2 regions of the Enterobacter cloacae complex sp. HYC080_NIDB genome follow, and region 1 is predicted to be linked to the other one. Evidence: predicted binding sites of a transcription regulator. Region 1 holds the regulator's gene; the other holds the start of a gene.

Region 1 (5,383 bases):
GGGGTGGCAAACAGCGGGCCCACGGCCAGATAGCAGACGGTGGCCAGCAGAACACCTGCGACTTTGCCAATCGGCGTGCTGAGGCTGTCCACGCCGCCACCGACTTTCGCCAGCGCGACGACGGTCAGTACCGGTAGACCCACGGCAGTAATCAGGAAACCAAACGCAGCGGTCCAGACGTGTTCACCCGCCTGTAAGCCAACCATTGGAGGGAAAATAATGTTGCCTGCGCCAACGAACAGCGCAAATGTCATAAAGCCCAGCGCGATGATGTCACGCGATTTTAAGTGATGGGTCATAAAACCTTACTGCCTGTGGATGTGGTGTTGAAAACATTGAGATTTTCGTTTTCCCTGACGGGACGATACAGCCGAAAAATTGCTCAATTTCAGCGGGAAATGCTCCCGTCCTGGCGTGGAGAAGAATAGTTTTTCGATTTACCACGCAAATACAGTCGGTCTGACAGTATCTGGGGGGCAATTTAAACGCTTATAACGTTTAAAGGCAAGGTGGGATCTCAAAACCAGAACAATATGCCAGCATGAAAATACACGCCAGCACAATACGCTATTTACAGGAAAAACTCATGGCTAATCATGCGAACAAAAAACACCCAGCCGTATATTATTCATCCGCGTTTCGCTTGACTGCAAAGCAAACGGGCCAGCAGATGCTGACCCGTGGAAAGGGAAAATGACACACCTGCCCTCAGGCGGTCTTTTTGGCAATTAATCGTTCCGGAATAACGAAACTGAAGCGGGTTCCTTTCCCCAGCGTACTCTGAATATCAAGTCGGCTTTCGTGGTGATTTACCGCGTGCTTCACAATCGCCAGCCCCAGGCCGCTCCCCCCTGTTTGCCGCGACCGCGCTTTATCCACGCGGTAGAAGCGTTCGGTCAGACGCGGGATATGCTCCGGTGCGATCCCCGGCCCGTTATCTTCCACGCTAAACTCGGCGCCCGTAGGGGTACGGTTCCAGCGCACCATAATATCCGTTCCTTCCGGCGTATGGTTCACTGCGTTGTACACCAGGTTAGATATGGCGCTACGAAGCTCATCCTCACTGCCCAGCACCTTTAGCGTGCTGTCGACCTCGAAGGTCAGGTGATGCTTTTTGTGGCTTAACGTCTGCGCTTCACGCTCCACGACCCGCAGCATCATCGGCACATCTATCGTGTCATTCAGCGCAAGCGTAGGCGCCGCTTCAATCTTCGAGAGCGTCAGCAGCTGCTTCACCAGCCCTTCCATGCGATGCGTTTGCTCGCGCATGGTATGCAGCGCTTTTTCACGCGGCGCACCTTCCAGCGTTTGCTCCTGCATCATCTCCAGATAGCCCTGAAGCACGGTCAACGGAGTACGCAGTTCGTGGCTGACGTTCGCAAAGAAATTACGGCGCGCGCCCTCAAGCTGGTGCATTTGGGTGACATCGCGCGCCACCATCAGCCACTGCTTATCGCTGTAAGGCATCACGCGGATTTCCAGATGGCGACCATTATTGAGCTTCAGATTGTGCGGGCGGGTAAAATCACGCTTTTTCAGATACAGCGTGAATTCGGGATAGCGTAAAAGGTTAAGGATGTTCTGACCGTTATCGTCCGGCCAGCGAAGGCCCAGCAGCTGTTGCGCCAGGCCGTTACACCAGAAGATGGTGCCTTCTTCAGTGGTCAGGATGACCGCATCCGGCAACGACTCCGCCCCGCTGCGAAAACGCTTAATCAGGCTTCCCAGCTCGCGACGGCGCTTTTTATTACGCATCTGCATCTGGTGCAGGCCGTACAGCAGGGGCTCCCAGCTGCCGCTGCCCGGCGGTGGGGTCATACTGCGGTCAACCCACAGCCACCAGGAGAGGCGCAGCAGGTTCCAGAAATGCCAGATCAGCAGCCCGGTGACCGACGCCAGCAGAAACCACGGCAGATGTCCGAGAAAGGCCCCAAGAAGGAAGGCCGGAATACAGCATAAGATCAGTTCAAAGACGAGCCTTTTCCATGACAGACGTTCCAGCACGCGTCACACTCCTGTCATTGTTCAGAAACGGGTCGAAAAACGATAACCCGTGCCGCGGACCGTCTGTACCATGCGATCGTGGCCGCTCAGTTCCAGCGCTTTTCGCAGGCGGCGAATATGTACGTCAACCGTCCGGTCTTCGACATACACGTTAGTTCCCCAGACGTTATTCAGCAACTGCTCGCGGCTGTATACGCGTTCCGGGTGAGTCATAAAGAAGTGCAGGAGTTTAAATTCGGTAGGGCCCATATCGAGGGGGTTTTCGCCGGTCATCACGCGGTGCGAGGTAGGGTCAAGGCTGAGTCCCTGCATCTCTATCACCTCTTCCACCGCCATCGGTGAAATACGGCGCATCACGGCTTTAATGCGGGCGACCAGCTCTTTTGGGGAGAACGGTTTAGTGATGTAATCGTCCGCGCCGGTTTCTAGTCCGCGCACGCGATCCTCTTCCTCTCCGCGCGCCGTGAGCATGACAACCGGGATGTCGCGGGTCAGTGCCTCACGCTTCAGGTGTTTGATAAACTGCAGTCCGGAGCCGCCAGGCAACATCCAGTCCAGCAGAATCAGATCGGGCCAGGGTTCATTCAGCTGGTTCACTGCGCTGTCATAATCTTCCGCTTCAACCGGCTGGAAGCCATTTTGCTCGAGCACGAAGCACACCATTTCACGAATTGGAGCTTCATCTTCTACGACCAGAATACGTCTCGCCATACTTTGCCCTGTCTTATCTTATTAAGTTACACGTTTGTAATTCGGCGCCATTATGCGTCAGATTTATGACAGATTTATGAAAAACATTACCACGGTAGCGGGCAAACCGTTGTTTTATTACAGCGGTTATTTTCCCTTCTCTGAACGTTTATAATCCTGCTTTCTCATTTTTGCCACGGAACCGCTATGCGCATACTTCACACCTCGGACTGGCATCTCGGTCAAAATTTTTACAGCAAAAGCCGTGCGGCTGAACATGAAGCGTTCCTGAACTGGCTGCTGGAGACGGCGCAGGCCCACGAGGTCGATGCGATTATTGTCGCGGGTGACATCTTTGATACGGGGTCGCCCCCCAGCTATGCGCGCGAGCTGTATAACCGCTTCGTGGTGAATTTGCAGCAGACCGGCTGTCATCTGGTGATAGTCGCCGGTAACCATGACTCCGTGGCAACGCTCAATGAATCCCGCGACATTCTGGCGTTTCTCAATACTACCGTCGTCGCCAGCGCCGGGCATGCCCCGCAGATCCTGAAAAAACGCGACGGTACGCCGGGGGCGGTGCTGTGCCCGATCCCCTTTTTACGCCCGCGCGATATCGTACAAAGTCAGGCGGGACTGTCGGGCACGGAAAAGCAGCAACATTTATTACAGGCCATCACCGACTATTATCACCAGCAGCACGCGGATGCCTGCAACCTGCGTGGCGAACAGCCGATACCGGTGATTGCGACCGGGCATCTCACCACCGTTGGGGCCAGTAAAAGTGACGCCGTGCGTGACATCTATATCGGCACGCTGGACGCCTTTCCGGCGCAGAACTTCCCGCCTGCGGACTACATTGCGCTCGGGCATATTCACCGCGCCCAGGTTATCGGCGGCTGCGAACATATTCGCTACTGCGGATCCCCTATTTCGCTCAGTTTCGATGAAACCGGCAAAGCCAAATCCGTGCATCTGGTGAGCTTCAGCGAGGGCAAACTCAGTGCCGTCGAGACGCTGGAGGTGCCGGTCACCCAGCCGCTGGCGGTGCTGAAAGGCGATCTGGAGGCCATCACCGCTCAGCTTGAACAGTGGCGCGGCACCGCGCTTAATCCCCCCGTCTGGCTGGATATCGAAATCACTACGGATGACTACCTGCATGATATGCAGCGAAAAATCCAGGCGCTGACGGAAGACTTGCCGGTAGAGGTCTTACTGGTGCGCCGCAGCCGCGAGCAGCGCGAGAAAATTCTGTTAAGCGCCCAGCGGGAAACGCTCAGCGAGTTGCGGGTAGAAGAGGTGTTTGAGCGCAGGCTCTTGCAGGAGGATATTGACGACGCGAAGCGCGAAAGACTCAGCGAACTGTTCACCCATACCCTGCATGCCCTCAATGACGAGGAAGAAAACGCATGAAAATTTTGAGCCTGCGTCTGAAAAATCTCAACTCCCTCAAGGGCGAGTGGAAAATTGACTTTACCGCTGAACCCTTTGCCAGCAACGGGCTGTTTGCCATTACCGGCGCCACAGGCGCAGGTAAAACCACCCTGCTCGACGCCATCTGTCTGGCGCTTTATCACGAAACGCCGCGCCTGAGTAAGGTTTCCCAGGCACAAAACGACCTGATGACGCGAGATACCGCCGAGTGTCTGGCGGAAGTGGAGTTTGAGGTAAAAGGCATCGCCTACCGCGCCTTCTGGAGCCAGAACCGGGCACGCAACCAGCCGGACGGCAACCTGCAGGCGCCGCGCGTGGAGCTGGCCCGCTGCGAAGATGGCAAAATCCTCGCCGATAAAGTCACGGACAAGCTGGAGCAAACCGCCGCGCTCACCGGTCTGGACTATGGCCGCTTTACCCGTTCAATGTTGCTCTCACAGGGGCAATTTGCCGCCTTCCTGAATGCCAAACCGAGCGATCGCGCAGAGCTGCTGGAAGAGCTGACAGGCACCGAAATCTACGGCCAGATTTCCGCCATGGTGTTTGAAAAACACAAAGCCGCCCGCAGCCTGCTGGAAAAGTGCGAGGCGCAGGCAGCGGGCGTCGTGCTGCTGAGTGAAGAACAGCAGCAGCAATTACAGCAAAGTTTGCAGGCACTTACTGACGAAGAGAAAACGTTGCTGGCACAGCAGCAAAACCAGCAGAAACATTTTCAGTGGCTTACCCGTCATGATGAGCTTGTGCGCGAGCAACAACGCATCACCGCATTGCAGCAGCAGGCACAACAGGCTCTGACGGACGCTGCGCCTGAGCTGGCAAAGCTCCAGCTTGCGCAGCCCGCCGCCCAGCTTCGTCCGCTCTGGGCGCACCAGCAGGAGCAAACCGCGCGTCTGACGCAAACCCAGCAGCGAATTATTGAAGTAAATACTCGCTTACAAGCCAAAACCGCGCTGCGCGCGCGGATCCGTAATACTGCCCTGCGTACCCACGCCGAGCTTCATACTGAACTGACGGCGCTGGCGCAGTGGCTGGCGGAGCACGAGCGTTATCGCCTGCTGGGTCAGGAGATTGCCGGATGGCGCGCGCTCTTCTCACAGCTTAACCGCGATAAAAACCAGTTGGCCACGCACGCTGCGCGGATGACTGAGTTACGTAACAAGCTGACTGACATGCCGGAAAATACGCTCACGCTGACGGCGGATGAGGTCAACGTGGCAATGGAGCAGCAGTCCCGGTCACGCACGCAGCGCCAGCG
Region 2 (5,383 bases), 2.1 Mb from region 1:
GCTGTCGGTCTCGACCTGCCGTTCCAGACGCGTTCTAACCCAATCCCGTGGATCAACACCTGGCTGGTGTCCGATAACGTGCAGGTTGCGCCTCAGGAAGTGGAGGTGAGTTCTTACCTGGTCGGTCAGATTGATTCTGAAGTCAACACTGACGACCTGAGCGACTTCCAGCTCTGATGTCACGCGTCACGTTAAGTCTTTCCGGCACTGAGGTGCTGTGTCGGGAGGAGCACCCTTCTCTGCTGGTGGCGCTTGAGGCGCATCAGGTAGAAGTAGAGTACCAGTGTCGTTCCGGCTATTGCGGCTCCTGCCGCTGCCGTCTGGTCGCCGGCCAGGTGGACTGGCTGACTGAACCGCTGGCCTTTATCAACGAAGGGGAAATTTTGCCCTGCTGCTGCCGGGCAAAAGGCGATATTGAGATCGAGATGTAATTGCCCTGGTTCCCTCTCCCTGTGGGAGAGGGTTAGTTCGTAGGCCGGGTAAGGCGCAGCCGCCACCCGGCAATTCCAGTGTTAATCCTTCAAAAAACTCACTGCTTTATCCGGGAAATCCGTAAACAACCCGTCCACGCCCGCCTGGTTATACAACACCTCATAAAGCTGATTCACGTCCGTGGCATACGGCGGCAGCTGGTCTGCGCGCACGGTATACGGATGAACCTGCATCTTGCTGGCATGCGCCTCTTTCACCATCGCCGTCAGCTTCACGTGACCCGGCGTGGAGCCTTCTGCCACCAGCATGTGGTAATCCGGTCCGATGCCGTCAGCGTACTGAGCAATCTGCTTCATCGCGCCCGGCTTAAACATCCAGTCGTAGTTGTAGTTCACCCACTTCCCGTCCGGCTGTTTCTCCTGGGTTTCATTCCAGTCGGTGTAGGCAATCAACTGCACCAGATTGAGCTCCATCCCCATCTTCGGCTCCAGCTCGGTTTTAATGCGCTTCAGCTCGGCGGCGTCAAAACACTGCAGGTAAACTTTGTCCTTCTTGCTGGTGTAGCCGTACTGTTTCAGGACCTCCAGGGTTTTCGCGGCAATATCCTTCCCTTCCTGATGATGGAACCACGGCGCTTTGATTTCCGGGTAGATACCGATATTTTTACCGGTCGAGTGGTTCAGCCCCTGAACAAACTCTATCTCCTCCTGGAAGGTGTGAATACGGAAGTCAGATTTGCCCATCGGGAAACGTCCCGGATAGACCTGTACCTTCTTGCCGTTTTCAATCTCGAACCCTTCGGTAAACTTCAGGGAGCGGATCTCCGCCAGGGTGAAATCAATGGCGTAGAAACGACCATCTTTACGCGCGCGGTCCGGGAAACGCTCCGCTACGTCCGTTACGCGGTCAAGATAGTGGTCATGCAGGACGACCAGCTGGTCGTCCTTCGTCATTACCAGATCCTGCTCCAGATAATCCGCGCCCTGCGCATAGGCCATCGCTTTCGCCGGCAACGTATGCTCCGGCAGATAGCCGCTCGCGCCGCGGTGGGCAATCACGATTTTATCCGCCGCCAGCGCGGAGCCTGTCATCAGGCCCGCCAGCAGCAGACCGGTGGTTAAATGAGATAATTTCATGGGCATGTTCCTTATTGACGACGCGCCAGCACTTCAGCGTGGTGACGTTTCTCACCGATCATTACGACAATCAACAGCAGTACCGCCAGCACGCTACCGCCAATCATCACCATAAAGCCGCCGTCCCAACCGAAGAAGTCCACGGTGTAGCCCACGATGGCGCTCGCCGCGACTGAACCGCCCAGGTAGCCGAACAGGCCGGTAAAGCCTGCCGCCGTGCCCGCCGCTTTTTTCGGTGCCAGTTCCAGGGCATGCAGGCCAATCAGCATGACCGGGCCATAAATCAGGAAGCCGATGACGATCATACAGGCCATGTCTACGCCCGGGTTGCCCGGCGGGTTGAGCCAGTACACCACGGTGGCGATGGTCACCAGGGTCATGAAGAACACGCCTGTTGCACCACGGTTACCTTTAAACACTTTGTCCGACATCCAGCCGCAGATCAGCGTGCCCGGGATCCCCGCGTATTCATACAGGAAGTAGGCCCAGGAGGATTTATCCAGCGCGAAGTGCTTCACCTCTTTCAGGTAGGTCGGTGACCAGTCCAGAATGCCGTAACGCAGCAGATAAACGAACACGTTGGCCACCGCGATGTACCACAGCAGTTTGTTAGGCAGCACGTACTTCATGAAGATCTGCTTCGCGGTCAGCTCTTCTTCGTGCTTCTCGCTGTAATCATCCGGATAGTCGTCTTTATACTCTTCAATCGGCGGCAGGCCGCAGGATTGCGGCGTATCGCGCATCAGCGCGAAGGCAATAATCGCCACCAGAATGGCGCCAAACGCAGGCATGTAGAGCGCAGCGTGCCAGTCGTTGAACCAGGCCATCCCCAGCAGGAACAGCAGCGGCGGAATACCGCCACCCACGTTATGCGCGCAGTTCCACACCGACACAATGCCGCCGCGCTCTTTCTGCGACCACCAGTGCACCATGGTACGTCCGCATGGCGGCCATCCCATCCCCTGGAACCAGCCACAGAGGAACAGCAGCACGAACATAACGGCAATGCTGGAGGTTGCCCACGGCACAAAACCCATGAACAACATCACCGCAGCCGCCAGAATCAGACCGGCGGGCAGAAACACGCGCGGATTCGAGCGATCTGACACGGACCCCATAATGAACTTGGAAAAACCATACGCGATAGAGATCCCCGACAGCGCGAACCCCAGATCGCCGCGTGAAAAGCCCTGCTCCACCAGATACGGCATGGCGAGCGCAAAGTTTTTACGCACAAGATAGTACGCCGCGTACCCGAAGAAGATCCCCAGGAAAATTTGCCAACGCAGACGACGGTATAGCGGATCAATCTCTGCCTCTGGCAGACGCGCCCGATGCGGCGCGGGTTTGAAAATACTGAGCATGACAGCCTCCGTGGCCTTGAATTGAATGAGCAGGTGGCTCGCACCTGAATTCCAGAGCCGGGGATGTTAAGAAATCATGGTGATTGTTACTGTGAATCAACGCACAGATTGTTACAGAAATATGACAGAATGCGCAAAAAAGCGCATGAAATCACGTTTCACTTTCGAATTTCGCGCGTTTATGTTCGAAATCAAACAAACCACAGTTTTCATGTGGCTAAATGATAAAAAAACGAACATTAAGGGAAGACAATGACAATTCACGATCCTCGCTACAGCGATGTGATTATCATTGGCGGTGGTGCCACCGGCGCCGGTATCGCTCGCGATTGCGCCCTTCGCGGATTAAGCGTCACGCTTCTGGAACGCCACGATATTGCCACGGGCGCGACCGGGCGTAACCACGGCCTGCTTCACAGCGGCGCACGATACGCCGTCACTGACGGTGAGTCGGCACGGGAATGTATTGCGGAAAACCAGATCCTCAAGCGTATCGCCCGCCACTGCATTGAACCGACCGATGGCCTCTTTATCACCCTTCCCGAAGATGACCTCGCCTTTCAGGAAACCTTTATCACCGCCTGTAACGCAGCAGGTATTCAGGCGGAGGCCATGGATCCGGCGCGGGCACGGCAGCTGGAACCGTCGGTCAACCCGGCGCTTATTGGCGCAGTGAAAGTCCCGGATGGCACCGTCGATCCGTTCCGCCTGACCGCCGCCAATATGCTGGATGCCCGGGAACATGGGGCGCGCATTCTGACCGGACATGAAGTGACCGGACTTATCCGCGAAGGCCATCGCGTCTGCGGCGTGCGGGTGTTTGATACGCAATACCACGAACACAGCGAGCTGTTTGCCTCCGTCGTCATTAATGCCGCGGGGATCTGGGGGCAGCGCATTGCAGAATACGCTGACCTGTCGGTGCGCATGTTCCCGGCGAAAGGCTCGCTGCTGATCCTCGACCATCGCATCAATAACCATGTGATCAACCGCTGCCGCAAACCGTCTGATGCCGATATCCTCGTGCCGGGCGATACCATTTCGCTGATTGGTACGACCTCAACCCACGTCGACTACAGCGACATTGACTACAACCGCGTGACCGCCGAAGAGGTGGATATCCTGCTGCGTGAAGGCGAGAAACTGGCCCCGGTGATGGCCCAGACGCGTATTCTGCGTGCCTACGCGGGCGTGCGTCCTCTTGTCGCCAGCGATAACGATCCGAGCGGACGTAACGTTAGCCGGGGCATCGTGCTGCTCGACCACGCCGAACGCGACGGCATGGACGGATTTATCACCATTACAGGCGGCAAATTAATGACCTACCGCCTGATGGCCGAATGGGCCACCGATGCAGTCTGCCGCAAGCTGGGGAATACCAAGCCGTGCGTGACGGCAGAACAACCGCTGCCAGGATCGCGTCAGTCCACCGAAAAAACGTTGCAAAAAATCATCTCCCTGCCCGCCCCGCTGCGCGGTTCCGCGATTTACCGCCACGGGGACAGAACGCCGGTCTGGCTCGGCGAAGGTCGGCTGAGCCGCAGCCTGGTGTGCGAGTGCGAAGCCGTCACCGCGGGCGAGGTGCAATACGCGGTGGAGAACCTGACGGTCAAGAGCCTGCTCGATCTCCGCCGTCGCACCCGCGTCGGCATGGGAACCTGCCAGGGTGAACTGTGCGCCTGCCGTGTGGCGGGTCTGCTGCAGCGTTTTCATACCACGACTGCCACCCAGTCGCTCGATCAGCTCAGCGCCTTTTTAAACGAGCGCTGGAAAGGCATTCAGCCTGTCGCCTGGGGCGATGCCCTGCGTGAGAGCGAGTTTACCCGCTGGGTCTACCAGGGGCTTTGCGGTCTTGAGAAGGAGCAACACGATGAAATTTGATACCGTGATTGTCGGCGGCGGGCTGGCGGGCTTGCTCTGTGGCATCAAGCTCACGAAGCAGGGGCTGCGCTGCGCCATTATCACCCGGGGGCAGAGTGCCCTGCACTTCTCGTCGGGATCGCTGGATCTGGTGGACGACACGTACCGCGACAAACTGCCGCCGGAGCACCCGTATCATCGGGTTGGCGCGCAGCATATTGACCGCTTTGCGCTGGAAACCGAAGCGCTGCTGGCTGACTGCGGTGCGCGTCTGAAGGGGAGCGCCAGGCAAAATCATCAACGCATCACGCCGCTTGGCACCCTGCGTTCCGCATGGCTCAGCCCGGAGGAGGTCCCCGTTGCCCCTGTGAGCACAGGACGGGTACGGGTCGTGGGTATTAGCGGCTTTCTGGATTTTCAGCCCCATCTTGCGGCGGCGTCACTGTGTCGCCAGGGCGTGAACGCCGAGACGGCAGAGATAGAACTGCCTGAACTGGATGTCCTGCGCGAAAACCCGAGCGAGTTTCGCGCGGTGAATATCGCCCGCTTTCTGGATAACGAAGACAGATGGCCGCTGCTGTATGAGGCGCT

The links. Region 1 encodes PhoB, which activates phosphate uptake and scavenging genes when phosphate is short. Its sites were predicted from a motif close to CTGTCATAAAACTGNCNNAT; they were not measured.
Region 2: glpT (glycerol-3-phosphate transporter) is a predicted target of PhoB. The motif match lies at 3,041-3,060, and genes of this name have one in related genera.

What each region holds. Positions count from the first base shown of each region.
Region 1 is NZ_CP114212.1:3,533,983-3,539,365, forward strand. It holds gene brnQ (branched-chain amino acid transporter carrier protein BrnQ) at 1-299, opposite strand, end outside; gene phoR (phosphate regulon sensor histidine kinase PhoR) at 709-2,004, opposite strand; gene phoB (phosphate response regulator transcription factor PhoB) at 2,026-2,715, opposite strand; gene sbcD (exonuclease subunit SbcD) at 2,902-4,107, shown strand; gene sbcC (exonuclease subunit SbcC) at 4,104-5,383, shown strand, end outside.
Region 2 is NZ_CP114212.1:1,433,559-1,438,941, reverse strand. It holds gene nrdB (class Ia ribonucleoside-diphosphate reductase subunit beta) at 1-177, shown strand, start outside; gene yfaE (class I ribonucleotide reductase maintenance protein YfaE) at 177-431, shown strand; gene glpQ (glycerophosphodiester phosphodiesterase) at 513-1,568, opposite strand; gene glpT (glycerol-3-phosphate transporter) at 1,580-2,932, opposite strand; gene glpA (anaerobic glycerol-3-phosphate dehydrogenase subunit A) at 3,185-4,813, shown strand; gene glpB (glycerol-3-phosphate dehydrogenase subunit GlpB) at 4,803-5,383, shown strand, end outside.